3 regions of the Paenibacillus kribbensis genome follow, and region 2 is predicted to be linked to each of the others. Evidence: riboswitches for the same ligand, from Rfam matches in the RefSeq annotation. Region 2 holds a riboswitch; each other region holds the start of a gene.

Region 1 (7,819 bases), 240 kb from region 2:
GCGGGGGAGCGTTGATGGATTTGGGGGTTTATTCCCTCTATTTTGCCATTGATTTGCTCGGAGCGCCGACATCAGGTGTGTACCGTGCCAAAAAGCATGAGAACGGTGTGGATTTAGGCGGTCCGATCCTATTGTCGTATCCTGATTTTACACTGGTGATTCAACTGGGGAAAAATGCGGTGACCACCAACCGTGTGGAAATCTACGGCGATCAGGCGACTCTCATCTCCAGCGGTGTTTCCGGTATTACGGAGGTGTCTGTACTGGACGTTCGCACCAAGGTAACGGATACGGTAAGCACCCCGGAAACTCATCATTTCATGTTTCACGAGGCGCGGGAATTTTACCGGATCATCACCGAACAGGATCAGGTTCGTTATGACGAGTTAAAGTCATTGAGTATCGAGGTTCAGAAAATCAGCAATGAGCTGCGTCATCAAAATGGTATTTATTTCGAGGATGAGCAGAAATAGCGTAAAAGAAGTTTGAATATAACAAGAAGAGAGGTTTTTAGACGATGACGAAGATGCTAAAAGGCTTTCCGAAAAACTTCCTGTGGGGCGGGGCAACTGCGGCCAACCAATTGGAAGGAGCTTTTGACGTAGATGGAAAGGGATTGTCTAGTGCAGATATGATTGCCTATGTCCCCAAAGCAGAACGCAAGAACGATCATGCTATCGAGATTTCGTCCGAACGTCTGGAAGACATCCTGGCAGGTAAAGTAAATGCCCGTTTTCCAAAGCGTGAAGGGGTGGACTTCTACCACCACTATAAAGAAGATATCGCCTTGTTTGCAGAAATGGGCTTCAAGGTATTTCGCATGTCCATCCACTGGTCGCGGATTTTCCCGAATGGTTATGATGCCGAGCCGAATGAAGCAGGATTGCAATTCTACGACAATGTATTTGATGAGCTGCGCAAGTATGGTATTGAGCCCTTGGTGACATTGTCACATTATGAAACACCGCTAGGTCTGACTCAGAAATATAATGGCTGGCTGGGACGCGAAGTCATACAGCATTACGTGAATTATGCCGAAACGGTATTTACACGCTATAAGGATAAAGTAAAATACTGGCTGACCTTTAATGAAATCAATGTAATGACCATGAGTCCGTTCACAGGCGGCGGTGTGGTGATTGACCGTGTAGAAAACAAACAGCAAGCGATATATCAAGCATTGCATCATCAATTTGTAGCAAGCGCACTGGCGACCAAACGGGGACATGAGATCATCCCGGGCGCTCAAATCGGCTGTATGCTAGCCCGTATAGAAAGCTATCCACATACGTGTAACCCGGAGGATATACTGAAAGCCCAGCATGAAAATCAGATGAACCTGTTCTTTACGGACGTACATGCCCGTGGGGAATATTCCAACTACATGAACCGTTATTTTGAAGAAAATAATATTGTTCTGCAAACAGAACCCGGCGATGCGGAAATTTTGAAAAATAACACGGTCGATTTTATCTCCTTCAGCTACTACATGACTTTGACCGTATCTGCGGGCCCGGAAGGCGAGAAAGCAGCAGGCAACCTGATTGGCGGCGTGAAAAATCCGTATCTGCAGTCCTCCGACTGGGGATGGCAAATCGATCCGATCGGCCTGCGTGTTACGCTGAATACGTTTTATGACCGCTATCAAAAGCCGCTGTTCATCGTGGAAAATGGCTTGGGTGCGTATGATAAGGTGGAAGAAGACGGTTCTGTACATGACACCTATCGCATTGATTACTTGCGTCAGCATATTGCCCAAATGAAGGAAGCGATTGCCGACGGTGTGGATCTGATCGGTTACACGAGCTGGGGGCCTATCGACCTTGTAAGTATGTCTACTTCTGAAATGTCCAAGCGCTACGGATTTATTTATGTCGACCTGGATGATGACGGTAACGGAACACTCAAACGTTCCAAAAAAGACTCCTTTAACTGGTACAAAAATGTAATTGCAACGAATGGTGAAGAGCTGTAATTTTATGTAACTTCATATCGTCTTCGACGGACACGACAGAGAACATCGTAAGGATGCACTCTGCTGTGCCCGTTTTTTTGTGCAGACAGATGACTGCATCTCAGAGGGCTTCACAAATTTTTCACTTGTAATAAACTGAAAGCTTTCTGTATAATAAAAAACAATTTCATATGTCTGGTTGATGTTTGCGGGAGATGGAACGAAGGTTCCGACCGAAGGGGCAAAACTCTCAGGTGCTTGGCTGATTACAGCAAGCGGGACCGTAAACGGACAGAACTCTGGAGAGACCCTTAATTGGGCGCCGAAGGTGCACGGCAGAGAACATCTGCTTAAACTCTCAGGCAAAAGGACAGAGACGCGAATAACCTGTGACAGGGGATGCCCTATTTTTTTATAAGTTATGTAGAGGCAGCAACCTGCGCAAAAGGGTTGTATTTTTTCGTGCCTTTAACCTCTCCAGGAGTCGAATCAGCTGATTTGACTCTTTTTTGTTTTTTAATATGCTTGAGGAGCGGGTTGAAATGAATTTGGTACATGTGTTAGAAACGATTAGCAGTTGGATATGGGGAGCGCCGCTTATCATTCTCGTGATGGGAACGGGATTGTGGCTGACCATACGTTTAAAAATGCTGCAGGTATTTCGCCTGCCTTTGGCGATCAAGCTGATTGGCAAGGCCCCAAATGAAGGCAGCGGAGATGTAAGCAGCTTTGCGGCCCTGAGCACGGCGTTGGCGGCTACAGTTGGCACAGGAAGTATTGTCGGTGTAGCGACGGCGATTAAGCTGGGCGGGCCAGGTGCCTTGTTCTGGATGGTCGTGGCTGCCTTTTTCGGGATGGCTACGAAATATGCGGAAGGTGTGCTGGCGGTAAAATACCGGGTGAAGGATCGGAATGGACAATTTTCCGGTGGCCCGATGTATTATATTGAAAATGGTCTGGGACGCCGCTTTAAACCGCTGGCCATGCTGTTTGCCTTCTCGGGCATGCTGGTGGCGCTGTTCGGCATTGGAACGTTCCCGCAGGTCAAGGCCATTGTGTCTTCGACCGAAAATAGCTTTGGCGTTCCGCCGATTGTAACGGCGTTGATTATTGCTACCCTTACAGCACTGGTTACCATTGGAGGACTCAAAAGCATTGCCAAGGTATCGACCAAGGTCGTTCCTTTTAAAACAGGCTTATACGTACTGATTTGTATCATCGTACTGATTCGGTTTGCGGACCAGCTTCCCGCCGCAATCGCACTTGTGCTGCACTCCGCGTTTTCGACTACGTCTGCGACGGGCGGCTTTGCCGGGGCTACCATTATGCTGGCGATGCGCAGCGGGGTAGCCAGAGGTATTTTTGCCAATGAGGCCGGTCTGGGAAGCGCACCAATTGCAGCCGCAGCCGCCAAAACGAAATGGCCTGCGGAGCAAGGGCTGATTTCCATGACAGGTGTGTTTATTGACACGATGGTTATTTGTCTAATGACCGGGCTGACGCTGTTGGTAAGCGGTGTGTGGAGCGGACCTACTGATGCGGGCCTGATGACTCAGCAAGCATTTTCCAGCGCGTTCCCGCTTGGGGCAGAGCTGCTCACGATCATTCTGATTATGTTCGCATTCACGACTATGCTCGGCTGGAACTACTACGGGGAACGCTGTGTTGAATATTTGCTTGGCGTCAAGTGGATTAAGCCATACCGATATCTGTTCATTGCACTGGTTGCCGGAGGCGCGTTCATCAAGCTGGATGCCATCTGGCTGCTGGCAGATATCTTTAACGCAATGATGGCCTTTCCCAACCTGATTGCACTGCTCGGCTTGTCAGGCATCGTAGTTGCAGAAACCCGAACCTATATGGATTCCTTGTATTCTAATAAGCAAAAGGGGATTCTTGCAGGTGCCAGTGTAAGCGCAGCGATCCAGGTAGAAGAAAAAGGACAGACAGTCAATTCATAAAAATGGAAAGTCATAACATTCAAAAGGGAGTGTCTTCAGCCATCACAGGCTTGGAGGACACTCCCTTTTTGAATGTTACAGTGATGTACGCAAAAGAGCCAACTGCTCATCATTAATGCCGTAGTCAGCCAGTGGGTTCTAAATCGTCAACGCTGAGCAATATTCTGGAAAAATCTAATGATGAATTCGAAAAACGATTTTTCTATATCGGTGTGCAGCTCCCCGGCAGGATAGGACAGATAGATGGTGCGCATACATCGAGGCTCCCTGATTTGAAGCAGCTTGATGTCTTCGGTTACGACATTCTTCCACAGGATAGAAGGAATAAAGGAGATGCCAAGTCCTGTTTGAATCAGCCCTCTTACCGTAGCCGGATCATCACTTTCAAAGACGATGTTCGGTTCAAAAGGGGTGTGGGCAAAAAAGCGGTCCGTTGTTTTCCTAAGCGAATGACCAGGTGTAAGGCTGATAAACTTCTCATGCTCTAGATCTTTCAGGAATACGGTGTCCTGAGCGCTCAGAGGGTGAGATTTTGGTACGCCAAGCAAAATTTCCTCCTCCAACAGGATCGCATGCTCGTTGTTCGCCAACTCTTCGGACGTAATCGCAAAATCGTACGCCAGTCCTTTCTTGATCATCGCAGGGTGCTGGGTCAGGTTAAATCTAATTTGAGGGTAGAGATCGCGAAACTTGCCGACAAGCTCGGGCAATAGCATAGAGCCGACGGCGACGTATAACGTAATGACCTCTACCTTTTCATTCTTCATTTCTTTGACCTCGGATATGCCTTGCTCTAGCGCTGATAGCGACTGGTTCACTCTTTTCAGGAACTTCTTCCCATATTCATTCAGTACGATATGTTTTCCTTCGCGGTCAAATAGCTGCACACCCAATTCCGTCTCCAGGTTTCTAATCATTTTACTTAGGGCAGGCTGTGAGATATACAGCTCGTTTGCGGCACGTGTGACATGCTCATGCTTCGAGGTCACTTGAAAATACTTAAGCTGCAAAAAATCCATAGTGAAGTAATCCCCTTTATAACCATTAGGTTATCGATCATATGTGAATATATATATTTTACAGGTATTTGCTCACTTCTTACAATTGACAATGTAGAGAAGATGAATCCGCTAAAGGTGGTGAGATTCTGAATATCGTTTTTACATTTCCTGGCCAGGGGTCACAGGTTCCTGGAATGCTCCAGGATGTACCCGAGTATGTGAAAAAGGCAACAAGCATCATCGGAACTGAACTACGCGACGATGAGGTGGCTATGGGCTCAACCGTCTGGATTCAGGCGGCACTCTTCGTTAAGGAGACGGCAATTGCCTACCGGTTGATCGAGCAGGGTATCCGGCCCCAATTCGTGGCAGGCCATTCCATTGGTGCATTTCCTGCAGCGGTCATCGCTGGGGTTCTCTCGTTCGAGGATGCGCTTCGGATCGTATGGCTCCGTGCCCGGTTGATGGAAGAGGCTTTCCCCGAAGGCTATGGAATGGGTGTGATTATTGGGCTTACGAAGGCAGAGGTTCAACAAGCCGTGGATCTTTCTCATAGCGAGACGATGCCTGTCTACCTCTCGAATATGAATGCAGAGCAGCAAATCGCCATATCCGGTTCATTGGAAGGGATAAATAAAGCTTTTATGCATGCGAAGGAGTTTGGGGCCGCTAAGACAGTGCTTCTGAAGGTTCCGATTCCTTCACACTCCCCGCTGATGTCAGAGGTAGCCAATAAGCTATTGCTGAAAATGCATACTTTTTCCATGCGGGACGCTCAAATACCATATTTGGTGAATCATACGGGGAGAAAGACGACAGCCAAGGAAAAAATTGCGGAGGACCTTGCCCTAAACGTAGCATATCCCGTCCGGTGGATGGATATGGCGGCTGTCTGCGTCGAATCGGGAGCTAACTGTTTTATAGAGATGCCGCCGGGTAATACGCTTTCCAGACTTGTCAAGCAAGCCCATAAGGATACCCGGCAAATCGCCGTGTGCGAGATCGGTCTGGAAGCGACTCAGTATCTGATTAGAAAATGGAAGGAGCAAGAAGAATGAATAAAGTACTGCGATCCTGGTCACAAAAACGTGATAAAAAGCAGGAAAAGTTAGGAAAGGTGGAAAAGTGGCTGGACGGAAAATACATCGACTCCTCCCGAATCGTCGACCTGATGGAGGCGCTAATCGAGCCAGGAGCGAAGGTCGTCCTGGAAGGAGATAACCAGAAGCAAGCGTCCTTCCTTTCCCAAAAGCTGCTGGAAGTCGATCCTGGCAAGGTGCATGATCTGCATATGATTATGTCCAGCATTTCAAGACCCGAACATTTGGATATTTTCGAGAAAGGCATCGCCGGGAAGCTGGATTTCTCCTACAGTGGCTCCCAAAGCCTGCGTGTTGCGCAAATGATTGATGACGGGACGCTTAAGCTCGGTGACATCCATACGTATTTGGAATTGTTCGGACGTCTCTTCATTGACCTTATTCCAGATGTGGTGTTGGTAGCGGCAGACAAATCAGATCGCGAGGGCAATCTGTATACCGGAAACAATACGGAAGAAACTCCGACGATCGTGGAAGCGGCCGCTTTCAAGGATGGGATCGTGATCGTGCAGGTCAATGAAATCGTGGACGAGCTGCCGAGAGTCGATATTCCTGCCTCCTGGGTCGACGTCATTGTACAAGCCAACAAACCGTACGCACTGGAAGCACTGTTTACCCGTGATCCGCAGAATATTACTGAACTGCAAATCCTGATGGGCATGATGGCGATCAAGGGCATTTATGGAAAACATCAGGTGCAGTCGCTTAATCACGGCATCGGCTTTAATACTGCAGCGATTGAGCTTCTGCTGCCGACCTATGGCGAGCAGCTCGGCCTGAAAGGGAAGATTGCCAAGCACTGGGCCCTGAATCCGCATCCGACTTTGATTCCGGCGATTGAATCCGGCTGGGTCGAAAGCATCCACAGCTTTGGAGGCGAGGTCGGTATGGAGAAATACATTGCGGCTCGTTCCGACGTGTTCTTCGTCGGCAAGGATGGATCTATGCGCTCCAACCGCGCGATGTGTCAGGTTGCAGGCCAATTCGCTGTAGATATGTTTATCGGATCAACGTTGCAAATGGACCGCGGAGGCAATTCGTCTACCGTTACTTCCGGCAGACTGTCCGGTTTTGGAGGAGCGCCGAATATGGGACATGATCCTCGGGGACGGCGACATGCGACTGCTGCCTGGCTTGACATGATCGAGCGTCCGACGGAGCTCTCCAAAGGCCGGAAATTGGTCGTGCAGATGGTTGAAACATACGGTGCCAACAAAAAGCCGGTATTTGTGGATTCGCTGGATGCCATCAAGGTGAAGGATGAATCCGGCCTTGCCATTACGCCGGTTATGATTTACGGGGATGATGTTACCCACGTCCTCACCGAGGAAGGCATCGCATACCTCTACAAGACGGACAGCATAGAGGAGAGAAAGAAAGCACTCGCGGCAATTGCGGGCGTAACGCCTTTAGGGATGGAAAGTAATGAGAGCGATGTAAGCCTGCTGCGTGACAGAGGGATTGTGGCCTATCCGGAGGATCTTGGAATCATGCGCAGACAAGCCAAACGCTCGCTGCTGGCAGCGCAAACGGTCAACGATCTCGTAGATTGGTCAGACGGATTGTATGATCCACCGGCTAAATTCCGGAGCTGGTCTTAAAGCCATGCTCACGACGAAGCATTCGGCTTTCGCGACTTCTCTCGCTGCCAAAGCTGTAAAGGCATTGACGGAAGAGGCTCTGCTTACGCCCAAGCCTGGACTTGTCGATGCCAGAGACAATGGCTCTCATACAGATATGTCCATCGATCTGATGCTTGCATCCGCGAGAGCATTGGAGGATACGTTTCGGGAAATAGCCATT
Region 2 (7,819 bases):
TTTTGCATGTATTTGATTAAATTTACTTTTAGCTGCACGAGCAGTTCAATACAGGCTTGCGGGCGGCAGTGGTTTCGTCCAAGCGTGTGACTGGCGTGGTATAGGGTGCATTCATCACCAGTTCGGGATTCTCCTCCGCTTCTCGCGAAATCTGAATCATGGTGTCGATAAAACCATCAAGCGTTTCCTTGCTTTCTGTTTCCGTCGGCTCAATCATGATACATTCCTCTACATTCAGTGGAAAATAAATCGTAGGTGGATGGTAGCCGAAATCGAGCAAGCGTTTGGCAACATCCAGCGTACGCACTCCAAATTTTTTCAAATTCCGTCCAGACATTACGAATTCGTGTTTGCAGTGGCCCGGGTAGGGAAGATCGAAATACGGAGCCAGCCGATGCATCATATAATTGGCATTCAGTACGGCGCATTCAGATACCCGCTTCAAGCCGTCAGGACCATAGCTGCGGATATAGGCATAAGCACGGACGAGAATGCCGAAATTACCGTAAAAGGCTTTGACCCGTCCGATGGAATCTCCCTGCTCCCGGTCCCAGCGATACGTACCCTGAGGATCACGCACAACCATCGGCTTTGGCAAATAGGGAATGAGCCGCTGCTTCACGCCGACAGGCCCTGCGCCGGGGCCACCTCCGCCATGCGGGGTACTCATCGTTTTGTGCAAGTTGAGATGCACAACATCGAAGCCCATATCCCCAGGGCGGGTAATGCCCATGATGGCGTTGGAATTCGCGCCGTCATAGTAGAGCAGGCCTCCGGCCTCATGCACAATCGCGGCAATGTCAGCGATTTGCTTCTCGAACAGGCCAAGCGTGTTCGGATTGGTCAGCATGAGCGCAGCGGTGTCGTTGCCTACGGCTTGACGCAGCGCGTCCAGATCCACCAGCCCCTGCGGGGTCGAGGGGAGGGTGACCGTTTCGAAGCCCGCGACGGTTGCACTGGCGGGGTTCGTTCCGTGCGAGGAATCCGGCACGAGCACTTTGTTACGACGCTCACCACGGGCTTCATGGTAGGAGCGGATCATCATCAGCCCGGTCCATTCGCCATGGGCGCCTGCTGCGGGCTGAAGGGTGACGGCATCCATGCCGGTTAACGCGGCCAGATCGTTTTGGAGCGTATACAGCAGCTCCATGGCCCCCTGGATGCTATCCTCAGGCTGATATGGATGAATTTTAGCGAAGCCTGCATAACGGGCGACATCCTCGTTTACCTTCGGATTATATTTCATCGTACAGGAGCCGAGCGGATAAAATCCGTTGTCTACGCCAAAATTGCGCCGGGACAAGGCGGTATAATGGCGAATAACGTCTACTTCGTATACCTCCGGTAATGCCGCAGGCTCACTGCGCAGCGCATAATCCGGCAAAAGCTCTGCCACCGGGCGCTGGGGAACATCGCATTCGGGAAGGGAATAGGCGATACGACCCGAACGGCTCAATTCAAAAATGAGTGATTGATCATGTTCCTTTAACAGCTCCTGCTTCTGATCCTGTCCGGCCTGCGTCATAGCAATCCCCCCAAGGTGTGTACAAATTGGTCGATCTCTTCTTTTGTTCTTTGCTCGGTTACGGCAATCAGCATGTGACCTGCAAGCTCCTCGTAGTCCCGGCCCAACTCATAGCCACCGATAAATCCCGCATCAAGCAATCCGGCCTGGAGCTTGGCCATATCCGTACCCTCAGGCAGTTTAAGGGCAAACTCGTTAAAGGTCGGCGCGTTAAAGGAAGCAGTTACGCCCTTTAAGCTTAGCAATTGCTCCAATGCATAGCGGCTTTTATGCAAATTCAGCTCGGCGACTTCCCGCATGCCCTGTCTCCCCATAACGGACAAATACACAGATGCAGATAAAGCAAGCAATGCTTGATTGGAGCAAATGTTGGACGTGGCTTTTTCACGGCGGATATGCTGTTCCCGTGCCTGCAAGGTCAGCACGAAGCCGCGTTTGCCGTTGCGGTCTGTCGTTTGGCCCACAATACGCCCGGGGATGCGGCGCATATGCGCCTGAGAAACGGCAAAGTAACCGCAGGTCGGACCGCCAAGGGAGGGAGAGATGCCAAGCGGCTGTGCGTCTCCGACGACAATATCCGCACCCTGCTTGCCGGGCGTCTCCAGCAAGCCCAGCGCCAGCGGGTTGGCGCTGACAACCATAAGCCCTTGGTGCGCATGGATCAGATCAGCCATCGGCTTCAAATGTTCCACGGCTCCGAAAAAGTTGGGACTTTGAACCAAAACAGCCGCCGTCTGTTCCGATACGGCCGCTGCCAATGCCTCTACATCCGTTACACCGTCCGAATAGCCAATCTCCACGATGTCCAAGCCTAGCCCGCGTGCATAGGCAGCCAATACCTGACGTGCCTCCGGGTGGACGGTTCGTGATACGATAAGCTGTTTACGGCGGGTGGCAGAGGCGGCCAGTGAGCCTGCCTCTGCCAGCGCAGTCGCTCCATCATACATGCTGGCATTGGCTACAGCCATGCCTGTTAATTCGCAAATATACGATTGAAATTCGAATATGGCTTGCAGCTCGCCCTGGCTTACCTCTGGCTGATAGGGAGTGTAGGCAGTGTAAAATTCCGAGCGCGAAGTGATGTGCTGAATGACGGACGGAATATGATGATCATAAATCCCTGCACCAAGAAAGCTGACATGTGTGTCTGTGTTGGCATTATGCCCTGCCAGCTCGGCCAGATGGCGGGTTAAGGCTCTTTCGTCCAGTCGAGAGGACATGGGCAGCTCGCCCTGATATCGGATTTCTGCTGGAATATCACTAAATAAATCGTCAATGGACGATACGCCGACCACACGCAGCATTTCGGTTTGGTCCTGTTCGGTCATGGGCAGATAGCGATGCTGCTTCATAGGTTCTGGCTCCTTTCAAAAAGCAAAATGTAAAGTCGTAAATTGGCTAATACATAATCGTGAACTGGAAAATCCAGAAGTCCATATCTCCTTGTTCGCTTTATAGAAATGAAAAGAGTCTAGGATCAGTGTGAACGTTTATAAAAAGGCGCTGCTACCACCTCGGCGCGCAGGCGTTTGCCACGGATCTCGACCTCCAGCGGTGTGGATAGCGTGCTAAAACGGCTGTCCACCAGGGCCAGACCCAGATTGCGCTTTAAGGTTGGCGACTGGGTTCCCGTTGTAACCTCACCGATTTGCTGTCCTTCCGCGAATACCGGGTAATGGGCGCGCGGGATACCGCGATCCAGCAATTCCAGTCCGATCAGCTTGCGGGGAATACCTTGCTCCTTCTGACGCTGCAGCGCTTCTCTGCCGATAAAATCTCCCTTGCCCAGCTTAACGAAAAAGCCCAAGCCAGCCTCAAGCGGTGAAATCGTGGCAGATAGCTCTTGTCCGTACAAGGGCAGCCGTGCCTCAAAGCGCAGCGTATCCCGGGCACCAAGCCCGGCGGGAATCAGACCATACGACTCACCTGCGCGAAGCAATCCTTCCCATACAGCGGCTGCTTCCGCTGCAGGTATATACATTTCAAAACCATCTTCACCTGTATATCCGGTGCGGGAGACGAGTGCTTTCACTCCGAACAGCTGCACGTTCTCACGGAATCGGAAGGAGGCCAGATTGGTTATATCCGTATCTGTCACGGCTGCCATAATACGCGCTGCTTCCGGGCCTTGCAACGCCAGCAATGCTATGGCATCCGACACATTTTCGAGATGAACGGATGCAGGCGCGTGGCGCATAAGCCAATCCCAATCCTTGTCGATGTTGGAGGCATTGACAACCAGCATGTAGCGCTCCGGTCCTTTGCAGTACACAAGCAGGTCATCCACCACACCACCATCGGGGTAACACAAGAGCGAGTACTGGGCCTGACCCGGTTCCAACTGGCTGACATCGTTCGTCGTTACTTGTTGCAGAAAAGCTTGGGCTTCTTTGCCTTCAACCAAAAACTCGCCCATATGCGATACATCGAATAATCCCGCATGTTGGCGGACGGCCTCATGCTCCTTTTGAATGCCGCTAAACTGCACAGGGAGCTCCCAACCTCCAAAGTCAATGCAACGGACTCCGGGCAGCGTCCCGTAAGAAGAATACAGCGGTGTTCTTCGCAAGTTAGTCATTTTTCCACTCCTATCCGGTGTGATCGGCTAAACAAAAAAGACAGGCTGAAAAAAACGTATAGACGGCGGTCCATACTCTTTTTTCAGCTCTGTCCTTGATACCTGAAAGTTACCCCGGTGTGCACCAGGTTTCCTCTTGGGTGATCCGCTCCATGGCGAATGCTCTCCAGAGATGCGTCCGGCAGAGGTCCTTTTGCCTGAGAGATTCACCTGCCGTGCAGGTTTACTCCTTCGGCGCTACCTTCGGGAATATTGTATGTTACCGATGGATACAGATAACAACATAATCCGATTCGCATGTACCTCTGTCTCACAAGCAGTAACAGCTATGCGAATCCTGGCAGTCTCTCCCTCCGCGTTCATCCGCGTTTGCAGTTGTCGGGGTATTTCCACAAGCATTGGCTATAACCCATTAATACGCAAATTCATTCAAAATGTCAATAAAAATGTCATGAAAATCAATCTAAAAAACATTTAATACATAAATAAGGATATGTAAGCGTTTGTTGTACCTTGTCGTATTTTGGTTTACAACGCTTTTTACAGTGATATGAAGTATTTTTGTTAGTATTATTGACATAGGTATTCTTGTTGTCATAATCTTAACCTGTCTAGTATAGGTGAGCAGAAGCAATTACATTCCCTTGGAAGTGAGGCGGAAGCAGGATGAGCGAAGTGAAACAGCAGCTTTGGTATACGGAGGAGCATGAATGGGTTGAGCGTATAGAGGATGGAAAGGTTCGAATCGGTATTACAGATTTTGCACAGCACCAACTGGGTGACATTGTTTTTGTGGAGTTGCCTGAGGAGGGAGCAGCAATTGAACAAGGAGCGGAGGTTGGTACCATTGAATCGGTGAAGACGGTATCCGATTTGTTTTCTCCGGTGACGGGAACCGTATTAAGGGTGAATGAAACGTTGGAAACTACGCCTGAGCTGGTTAACGAGTCTCCCTATGAAAAAGGCTGGATGATCGAGGTCGAGATCAGCAACGATGTGGAGGAAGCTCTGGGCAAGCTATTGTCTGCGGATGAGTACGAGAGATTGACTGCCGAAGGGTAATAATAAAGTCATATCGTGTCGAAAATTGAATAAGAGTGTCGTTTATTCGCTTGTGCTTGTATAAAATGGGGCTGTCCCAAAAGAGTTCTTTTCGGATAGGAATAAGCCAAAAATGACCTCATATTCCACGGTGAAGTGTCAAGTGGAGGATGAGGTCATTTTATATCAAATATTTTTCGTTTTGTTCATGCCGGTATCCGGCGTTTAAACTCTAGTCTGCGGATTGGCCATTTTAGCGCATATAGCCGCCCTTGCCGTCTGATCGGGCATAACCGTCTCTGAAGTTTTTCACAGAGGCCTCCAAACTTTCATAGCCTGCAAAGGAACCGCCACTTATGGTATATCCCATATCATCGAAGAAATCGCCGTAAGTAACGGCCTGTCCGGTGGCTCCTCCATGTTCTCGCTTGCTGACCCCGCCGTGACCAATCGAAAGCCCCTTAACTACGGCATGACCGCTCACAGTATAATATCCCTTCACTAAAGCGCTTTCGACCACCTGTCCATATTCCGAAACTTCTGCTTGTTCAGTAACAACGGCTTGATCCCCTACATGACCATGACCTGTTATTTTTGCAGAACCGTCCGCAATCGCATACCCGCTTAGGGTAGCGGATTCGCCGATCTGGGCGCTTCCACGCACCAGCGCATAGTCTGTAATCTTGGCTGAGCCGCTTACTCTTGCGGCACCGCGCACCACAGCAGAATCTTCAATGCGGACATTCCCGGTCACGGTTGCACTGTCAAGAACCTTGGCATTCTTAGCCACATAGACACTATCATCGACCCGAGCGCTGTCGGCTACGAAACCTCCGCCATTTCTGTGTACGTGCCCCCTGATGCCGGTACTTTCTTCAACCTTACGCATTTGCGGTTCAGCATTTTCCAAGGTGACTTGATAAGGATATTGCGGTTTGGATTCAAACGGAATATTTTTTTCGGAGAACTTTCTTTGCCAGCTTCCAATACCTATTTTAGTTTTTTGCATGCTTTCCAACGTAGGGGTTGCCGCCACGCTCAAATAAGCTTTTTCCCCGTTAAAGACTTCTTCCTGAACGGATTCCCCGTTACCGAAAGAACGGCTATACCGGCTTTTTCCATTCTTATTTTCAACGATAAGATATGCTTGCCAGCCAGCACCGTTTGCTTTAGCCAAGCCATCCAATTTGACTCGTACTGTGGTGGAGGAAGCGTTTGCAGGAATCTTTGCATCAAGCGGGATGATGTTGTAGCCGGTAGCCTGAGGGGCACGCTCAGAAGGAATGGTATAGACATTCTCACTTCCATCCACTTTAAGCATCATCGTATAATACTGCTGCCAATAAAGTTCTCCGTACCTGAGCATGTTCTCGACATTGCGCTTGTAGAGCTTCTGATTACTGAAATCAAAAGTAGCCATTCTGCTGGCAAAACGGCCAATCATCTCCTGCACCTTTACTTGAGGATTAATTCTTTGGATCACCTCATAGATGGACTCCGTTGGGTTTTCCGGTTTCCCGGATTGCAGCAGCTTTGCGACAAAACCCGATCCGTAACCAGGTAAGCCATCCGGATTTTCCTCAAGGTATTTCAGGAGCGGCCAGGCTTCGTAATATGCCCGCCCATTTACGGCGGTCAACGTGCTTGCGCGTAAATATAGAGCGGAAAAGTCGGTTGCTCCCTCCGTACCTGACTGTTGTTTATAAGCGTCACTGGACGTGTATTCCTCGCGGAACCAGTTGCCCACCGCTTCGCTCCAAGGGCCAAGGTAATCATTTCCTCTCCAGCTGTTGCTTCCTTGGGCAAATTGTACTACATGTCCAAATTCATGAGGGACTGGCAAACCTGGCTGCACTCTGGGACTCATGGCATCCGGAGCGCACATCAAGTATGGATACCCCTCTGAGTCAAGCCCGGCAAAAGCCCATCCCCCCTCGTAGAGATGAAGCCCGGTTCCCAGAATGACCACGTTGACCTTGTAATCTTTATTATCGCGTATCCACTCATGAGTCGAACGGGTAGGCGGTGTCATTTTAAGCTTATTTATGAATAAATCCCAGTTATCCTCCAAAATCTTTGCATTTCCCTCCAGGAAAGCCTTGGTTACTTTTTTAGATTCCCCGCCGTTGCCCCATAGGAACTGAAAATGCTCCGATTCGTATACATTGGCATTTGCTTTGGAAATCACTTCCGCATCATTATGAACACCGCGTACAGAGTAGGCTGCTTGTACCGCGTAGGCTGTTTCTACCGCGTAGGTTGCTTCTACCACATTTCGGCTCTCGCTAAGTGAATCGGCAACCATTTCTACTTCCGGCTCACTTTGAGCCGATACGCTCTGCGTATGCAGAGACAGCCCCCCGGTAAATGCCAGTGTCATGGCCAAGGCACTCACTCCTGCTGCCAGCGCACGCTCTTTTCTTGTTTTTCTTGTCACATGTTTCTTCTTCATTTTTTTCTCCTTTCTGTGTAACCCTCATTTTGTTTTGCAAATCCTTTTTCTGTTCATGGTCTTTATAAGCCATGCTCTTTGAGCGTTGTCAATGCACCCCCTTTCTCTTCATTTCAGGAAAAAAGAGTTCTCCTATTATTTTTATCGGTTGACAAAATGAAAAGTGAATACATTAATGTATGAATATACAATTTTATGGTTTGTATTTCCAAGCAGAAAAAAG
Region 3 (7,819 bases), 2.1 Mb from region 2:
AAAAAGGTTAAGGCACTGACATCCAGTGCACAAAGCCTGAGCCTGCGTTCAAATGGCACAGGGCAGATTGATCTGACAGCGACTTACAGTGATAATACAACAGCTCAGGTTTCGGGTGATGCTACCTGGACCTCGGATAATCAGAAGGTAGCAACCGTAGTTAACGGATTGGTTACTGCTCAGGGAGCAGGCACAGCCAACATTAAGGCCGTATATGGTCAACAGACCGTAACGATTGCCGTGCAGGTGGAACAGGTTAAGCGTTTGGATGTCAGTCCATCAGAGGTTTCCCTTTTGTTGAAGGATACGGAGAAGGTTAAGCTGACAGCGACGTTTCCGGATGGAACGGTTCAGGACGTTACAGAGTCTGCCGAGTGGAGCTCCAGTAATGCAGCCGTGGCAGATGTGCTGAAAGGGGCTATTACCGGCTACAGCGCGGGCAAGGCGACGATTACAGGTAAATATGGTACCATGACCGCTACCATTTCGGTGGATGTGGACCAAACGAATAAGCTGAAAGCCAGCGAATCCGATATTTTCCTCCGTTTGGATGAATCCAAGAAAATTCAGGTTTCTGCTGTTTACCCGGACGGGACGGTAACAGATATCACAGATAAAGCTACCTGGACATCAAGCGACGAGAAAATCGCGACGGTGAATAAAGGAACGATTATGGCCATTGGAGCCGGTTCAGCTACAGTGAGCGCCAAATATGGTGATAAGACCGTTTCCATCAAGACAGACGTCGAAACTTCCAGATATCTGGATTTGAGTGAGGACAAGCTGAGTCTGAATGCCAAGGAATCCAAAAAGCTCAAGCTGACCGCTACGTACGTAACAGGCGCGGAAGAGGATGTTACAAGCAAAGCAGAGTGGAAGTCCAGCAATGAGGATATTGCATTTGTCAGCAAGGGTGAAGTAACGGGCTATAAAACGGGTGAGGCCACGATCACGGCGTCTTATGGCGGTAAAACAGTCACAGCGACAGTATCCGTGAATGTGCCTGGTGATTTGGCTTTGTCCTCCAAAACAGCAACAATTGATATTAATGAGGACTATACGGCAACGTTGACCGCTACTTATGCCGATGGGCGTAAGGAAGATGTGACACAAGATGCGGAATGGACTTCAAGTGCGGAAGACATTGCTTCCGTATCCAAAGGAACGATTACAGGGAAATCATCCGGTAAAGCGGTTATTACAGCAACCTACAATGGCAAAAAACTGACGATCAACGTACAAGTGGGCTTGGTAGACCGGTTGGAAACCGACTCACGTGTAATTGCGCTCGGTGCCCAGGAAACGAAGCAGCTGAAGGTAACAGGCGTCAAAAGTGGCGGTACAAAAACAGATGTAACCAAGGATGCCACTTGGACTACCAGCAATGTGAAGGTGGTCGAGGTTAGCGAGGGCTTGATCAAAGCGAATGGCAGCGGCAAGGCAACCGTTACAGCTTCCTATGGTAAGCAAACCATTACGTTTACAGTGGAAGTGGACGTAGCACAAAGGATTGAAGCAGATGCGGTCTCGTTATCACTCAAATCCGGTGATCAAAAAACCATCGCGATTGTTGTTAAATCCAGTGATGGCAAAGAAAAGGATGTTACAACTCAAGCTGAATGGAAAACATCCAATTACAAAGTAGCTACAGTTAAAAAAGGCCAGGTTACCGCGGTCAGCTATGGTAAAGCTAACATTCAGGCGAAGTTCGGCGGAAAGGTGATCAGCGTACCTGTGGATGTAGATACACTTAAATATTTGCAAACGGACGAAGTCGCCTTGAATTTGAAGGCTGGGCAGCTAGCTAAAGTGACAGCTACAGCCACGTACAAGGATGAGTCGGAAAAGGATGTCTCCAAACCGGCTGTCTGGTCCTCGTCCAGAATTATTGTCGCCACCGTCAAAGACGGCAATATTAAGGCACAGGGCAAGGGGAAGGCCGTGATCACGGTCAAATATGCAGGCAAAATGACGAAGGTACAGGTGACCGTTCAGTAAGAACAAAGGGGTGTCCCAAAAGCCATGAAAATGGCTGTGGGACGCCCCTTTGCTTTGGTAAAATGGAAGTGTCGAGCAATCATTTTACCTTGAAAACTACGACTTGTTCTTCTTGGTCGATGCGTTGCGTGTAAGCGACTCGGTCAAACGCTTGCCGGTTGGCGTCTGGGCCAAGCCGCCTTTGGCGGTCTCACGGTGCTTTGAAGGCATGGCGCTGCCGACCTCAAGCATCACGTCAATGACTTCGTCAGACGGGATGGCGCTGCGCACCCCTGCCAAGGCCATGTCCGCTGCGGCAAGCGCGGTGACAGCTCCCAGCCCGTTGCGCACGATGCACGGAATCTCCACGAGTCCGGCGACGGGGTCGCAAATCAGGCCGAGCGTGTTCTTAAGTGCGAGACCTACGGCGTGAAGGGCCTGTTCAGGCGTGCCGCCGCGCAGCTCGACCATAGCGCCGGCGGCCATTCCGATGGCTGAGCCAATCTCAGCCTGGCAGCCTCCCTCCGCGCCGGAAATGAAGGAGTTGTTGGCGATCACGTAGCCGATGGCTCCAGCGGCGAACAGGCCGTGCACCATATGCTTATCATCCCAGCCGAATCGCTCCTGTGCACTGATAAACACACCGGGGATGACTCCGCATGAGCCAGCAGTGGGCGTGGCGACAATGCGACCCATAGACGCATTAACCTCCGATACGGACAGGGCATACGCCATGGCGAGCGCTGAGGCATCGCCGGAGCAGGTTTCGCCTGCCCGCAAATATTCGGCCAGACGCTTGCCGTCGCCGCCCGTCAATCCGCTGCGGGATACAGTGTCTTGCGTCTGACCGCGATGAACGGCTTCCTTCATCACTTGATAATAATCAGACATTTGGCGGAAGATTTCTTCCTCAGGAGTGTTCGTCTCCTGTGCCTGCTCTTGAATCATCAGACGGCCAATCGTGGTGGATTCCTCAGCACATAAAGCACTGATTTCATGCAAATGGGTAAATCGCATCAGATTCAGCTCCTTTTTTCAAATGAATCATTTTAATCTCGTACATATGTGGTAAGGACCGCAGCTTCGCGATTAATTCAGGCGTAGCAGGACTGTCCATTTCGATGGCAGTAAGTGCTTCACCATCCCGGCCTTTGCGATCCACGTGCATATAGGCAATGTTAATATCAGCCGCGCCGAGCGCCGAAGTCACCGCGCCTAATGTACCGGGCTTATCCGAGTGAAGAAGCACCAGCGTAGGCAGCTCTCCGGTCAGATTGACCCGGAATTCGTTGAGCTGTTGGACATGGATGCTTCCACCGCCGATGGAAGAGCCCAGCAGCGTGCGCTGATCCCCGCCCTTCCACAGCTCGAAGCGGACTGTGTTAGGGTGGGGAGCGGGTAGTCCGCTAAAGGCGAATTCCACCGCCATTCCGGCTTGCTCTGCCCATTGCTCGGCATCGGGAATGCGGCTGTCGTCCGTATCATAATTGAGCAGCCCTGCGATGAGCGCCAGATCTGTGCCATGTCCTTTGTACGTATCGGCAAAAGAGCCGTACAGTGTCATGCGGGCACGGTCAGGCTGTGCGCCGAGCCAGTGCCGGGCAACGCGTGCGAGCCGCACCGCGCCTGCGGTATGTGAGCTGGAAGGTCCGGTCATGGCCGGGCCGATAATGGAAAATACATCTTTGAAACGCATGGTGTGGCCCCCTGTATGTTTTTGTACCATAATATATGGTATTGCCGCGTCTTTGCGCGTATATGACGGTTCCCAATGGTGACGCGCGATGTGAGCACAAAAAAGGACAGGATAAGGAAGTTTCCCTTATCTCTGTCCTCGTTACCTGAGAGTTTCGTGCGGTGTCATTACCGCCTTACCCCTTGGGTGGCTTGCGCTCTCTCCAGAGTTGCGTCAGATGACGATACATGGACCTGAGAGATTATCCGTCAGCCGGGTGCTGGCGTCTTGCTCCTTCGGTGCCTCCAGGCTATAGGCTTCCTGGACGGACTCTCCCGTCATCTTCATTCGCGTATACCGTTCTACAACTATTTCTTAGAGTAATATATGCCGTGTCCGCTGTCAATCACGGAGGATAATTTTCACATAAACTAACGCATTCCCCGTAGAAAAAATTAAATTTTACATAATTATGGATGAAAACAGGAAGGAATTAGAAGGTTGATAGCTAATCTGATAGAGGACAATACCATTTATGGATAATAGGAGGGATATTAACGTATGGCAAAAGGCTTGCGCTTCACAGGTTCACGCTTGAAAGGAATGCTGCATCTAGCAGCGATTGTATCACTGCTGATCGGAATTTTCGTTTCATTCGGTCAAGTTAGTGCCGAGGGAGCATTAACGGTGGGAGAAGCACTCCAGCGTCAAAGCAGCGGGGGTACGGTGACGGTAGAGGGCTACGTCGTTGGACACGCGACCGGATCAAAAACGGCTAACTTTTCCAGCCCGTTTGCGAATGATTTTAACGTATTGATTGCTGATCAAGCCAATGAACGCAATACGTCTAATCTATTGGATGTACAGCTTACATCAGCGTACAGAGGGCAATTTGGACTTTCAGGCCACCCTGAGCTGATCGGCAGCAAAATCCGCGTGACGGGTACGCTTGGCGCCTACAACAATTTTGGCGGAGTGAAAAGCCCAAGCGCTGTGGAACTGGTGAGCGGAAGCGAGCCGGGAAACCCTGGTGAACCGGGCGAGCCTGATCCTGGCACTCCGGGTCAACCGGGTACTACATTGCCGGATGGAAAAGGCAAAAAGGTGCTGTTCGATAATACGCACGCACAGACAGCTGGAGCTGCGGATTGGGTCATTGATGGCGCCTTCTCCGATTTTGCAGGCGGGCTGCGCAAGGCAGGCTTTACGGTGGACCAATTGAATCGCAGCATTCCTTTTACCTATGGAGAGCAGGCCATAACGTATGACAAGCTTCGCCCATATGATGTGTTCATCATCGGTGAAGCCAATGTTGCCTTTAAGGCATCCGAGCAGGCTGCTTTGCTGCAATATGTGAAGAACGGAGGCAGCGTATTCTTCATCTCTGATCACTATAACGCAGACCGCAACAAAAACCGTTGGGATTCTTCCGAGGTTATGAACGGCTACCGTCGCGGGGCCTATTCCAACCCGGCTAAAGGCATGACGGCAGAAGAAGCTGCATCACCAGCAATGCAGGGATTAACCAGCTCCGACTGGCTGGCGACGAACTTTGGCGTTCGTTTCCGTTACAATGCGCTTGGTGACGTGAACGCTTCCGACATTGTAGCCGCAGATCAGTCTTTTGGTATAACCAAGGGTGTACGCTCAATTGCGATGCATGCCGGATCTACGCTGGCTATTATTGACCCCACCAAGGCTAAAGGGATTGCTTATATCCCCACAGGCACGAAAAAATGGGGCAATGCTGTAGACCAGGGTGTCTATAACGGCGGAGGCCGTGCTGAAGGACCTTTTGCCGCTATCTCCAAGGTAGGGCAGGGCAAGGCGGCATTCATCGGGGATTCTTCGCCTGTCGAGGACGCCACGCCGAAATATGTGCGTGAGGAAAACGGACAGTCGAAGAAGACGTATGATGGTTTCAAGGAAGTGGACGATGCGACCTTCCTGGTGCAAACCGTCCAATGGCTTGCATGGAAGCAGGACTACACGAAGCTGTCCGATGTGGCAGGTCTGACACTGGACCAGCCGACGAAGCTTCTGCCGTTCGAGGAGCCTGCGGCTTCTACAGAACCGCAGCCTGAGCCTTGGTCTGCTCCGGCAGCAGGCTACAAATGGTATGATCCAAGAACGTACAAGCCCGGCTCCTATGGAGCGGCTTCATAACCAGCGAAGAGCACGCGAGGCTCTAGCTAATCCAAGCCAACCGCTTGATCCCTTGGGGATTAAGCGGTTTTTTTCTTAACAAAAATTTAACCTGCGGTTGGTTATAATATTACATTCTGTGCCAGAAAGGTCGCGCTGCTGCTGAATCATTGGTTTTTTCAATGATGTTCATAGCATAACCATAATTGGTATATCCATATACTTGCCATAACCCCACAGCCCGAGTCCCTTGCAGCAGTTCTGGACCATTCACACTTTTGTATTATACCTATTGTACGGGGAGCTCCTCAGGGTCAGGTTGAGCTGATTTATCGCTCTGATCGTTACCTGGGAGAAGCAGTGAAGTGATTAATTGAAAAGATAAAGGCCGGGCTGATACAGCTTTCCAACTGGCGGCAGCCCTGATGAATGCCAATAGGCTTTAATGTGTCCGAACCTCCAGCCTGCGTGCAATCAGCGACATACTGTAATTGACAGCAAAGTATAGGAAGGCGGCGAACAGCAGAGCCGGAATGACGAAGGATTGATTTTGACCGCCGACAATCTGGATGTTATGCGTCAGCTCCGGCAAACTGATTATGACAGCCAGTGAGGTATCCTTGATAAGGGAAATAAACTGGCTGACAATGGGTGGAACCATGCGGCGAAGCGCTTGGGGCAGGATGATATGCCATAAGGTGCTGGAATAGCTCAGCCCGGAGGAACGTGCGGCTTCCACCTGTCCTTTATGAACCGAATTGAGGCCGCTGCGTACAATCTCGGCGATCATGGCCCCCTCAAAGATCGACAGTCCCGTAATGGCTGCCCACTTGAGAGAAATGGAAAAACCGATGGATGGCAATACCATGCCGATGAAGAAAATAATGAGCAATAATGGAAGATTGCGAATGAGATCAATGATAAAGGCTGCAACCTGTGAAATGACAGGTAAGCGCGTATAGCGCAGGATGCCGAATACAATACCGAGAGCAAAGCTGAACACGATAGAGTAAATGGCGACCTCCAGTGTTAGCAGGAAGCCCTCCAGTATAAAGCGCACATTAGGCCATACAAACAATCCGCTGAAATCCATGCAGGCTTCCCTCCTTAGGATGTTTTGGACAGACGTCGCTCCATGTACAGTACAAGAAAGCTGAGCGGAACCGTCAATGTAAGGTACAATAACGCCGTGATGGCGTAGACTGTGATGGGTAAGAAGGTGTCCGAGTTAATCAGATCAGAGTAATACATCAGGTCCAGTCCGGCTACAATGGCCAGCACGGAAGAGTTTTTGACCAGATTAATGAATTGGTTGCCAATCGCAGGCAGTACGACTTTGATGGCTTGCGGTAAAATAATGCTGATCATCGTCTGGTTATAGCTCAGCCCGGAGGACCTTGCCGCTTCAAATTGCCCCTTGGGAACAGCTTGAATGCCGGCACGTATGGCTTCCGCAATAAAGGAGGCTGTGTATACGGTCAATCCAAGTGTTCCAGATACAAATCCGTCCAAAGGGATGCCCAAAGTGGGAAGCCCGAGATAAAAAAACAGCACCACGATGAGCAGCGGGATATTACGAATAACCTCTACATAGACGGTGCCAATCCAGTTAAGCCATTTAAAAGGCGCAATTCGAAGGATGGCGATGACAGCTCCCAGAACAAAGCTGCCAATCAAGGCAATCACGCTGGCCTGGACGGTATGAAGCAAGCCTTCTCTGAAACGGTCGCCATGATCGAAAAGTACGTTGATATCAAAAGTAAGCATCTGCGCATTTACCTCCTTATCCAAAAGCTATGGGGTATCCGGGGATGGATGGAATTCCTTCTGGTGTGGTGTCCAGTAGAAAGAAAGGAAGGAGCACGCAACCTGCGGCTCCTTCACAAGAGTATTATTCGGGTTTAACCCCAAGCCATTGCTCGTGGAGCTTATCGTATTCACCGCTGCTTTTTAATTCCTTGAGCGTATCATTAATGGCTTGCAGCAGTTCAGGCTGTCCCTTCTTCACTGCAATGCCGTAAG

What was found. A riboswitch is a leader RNA that binds a small molecule or an ion and turns the genes downstream of it on or off. The one in region 2 is predicted to bind glycine.
Region 1: another riboswitch for glycine. It lies ahead of B4V02_RS05765 (alanine/glycine:cation symporter family protein); the one in region 2 lies ahead of gcvT (glycine cleavage system aminomethyltransferase GcvT).
Region 3: another riboswitch for glycine. It lies ahead of sdaAB (L-serine ammonia-lyase, iron-sulfur-dependent subunit beta); the one in region 2 lies ahead of gcvT (glycine cleavage system aminomethyltransferase GcvT).

What each region holds. Positions count from the first base shown of each region.
Region 1 is NZ_CP020028.1:1,250,175-1,257,993, forward strand. It holds gene B4V02_RS05755 (Gfo/Idh/MocA family protein) at 1-473, shown strand, start outside; gene B4V02_RS05760 (glycoside hydrolase family 1 protein) at 518-1,975, shown strand; glycine riboswitch at 2,244-2,338, shown strand; gene B4V02_RS05765 (alanine/glycine:cation symporter family protein) at 2,497-3,915, shown strand; gene B4V02_RS05770 (LysR family transcriptional regulator) at 4,062-4,934, opposite strand; gene B4V02_RS05775 (ACP S-malonyltransferase) at 5,135-5,974, shown strand; gene mdcA (malonate decarboxylase subunit alpha) at 5,971-7,617, shown strand; gene B4V02_RS05785 (triphosphoribosyl-dephospho-CoA synthase) at 7,622-7,819, shown strand, end outside.
Region 2 is NZ_CP020028.1:1,486,811-1,494,629, forward strand. It holds gene gcvPB (aminomethyl-transferring glycine dehydrogenase subunit GcvPB) at 29-1,525, opposite strand; gene gcvPA (aminomethyl-transferring glycine dehydrogenase subunit GcvPA) at 1,522-2,877, opposite strand; gene gcvT (glycine cleavage system aminomethyltransferase GcvT) at 3,003-4,103, opposite strand; glycine riboswitch at 4,183-4,278, opposite strand; glycine riboswitch at 4,279-4,466, opposite strand; gene gcvH (glycine cleavage system protein GcvH) at 4,770-5,165, shown strand; gene B4V02_RS06700 (DUF6055 domain-containing protein) at 5,398-7,596, opposite strand.
Region 3 is NZ_CP020028.1:5,170,777-5,178,595, reverse strand. It holds gene B4V02_RS23050 (Ig-like domain-containing protein) at 1-1,998, shown strand, start outside; gene sdaAA (L-serine ammonia-lyase, iron-sulfur-dependent, subunit alpha) at 2,095-2,994, opposite strand; gene sdaAB (L-serine ammonia-lyase, iron-sulfur-dependent subunit beta) at 2,972-3,673, opposite strand; glycine riboswitch at 3,885-4,000, opposite strand; gene B4V02_RS26855 (DUF6359 domain-containing protein) at 4,214-5,818, shown strand; gene B4V02_RS23030 (amino acid ABC transporter permease) at 6,240-6,890, opposite strand; gene B4V02_RS23025 (amino acid ABC transporter permease) at 6,905-7,564, opposite strand; gene B4V02_RS23020 (transporter substrate-binding domain-containing protein) at 7,689-7,819, opposite strand, start outside.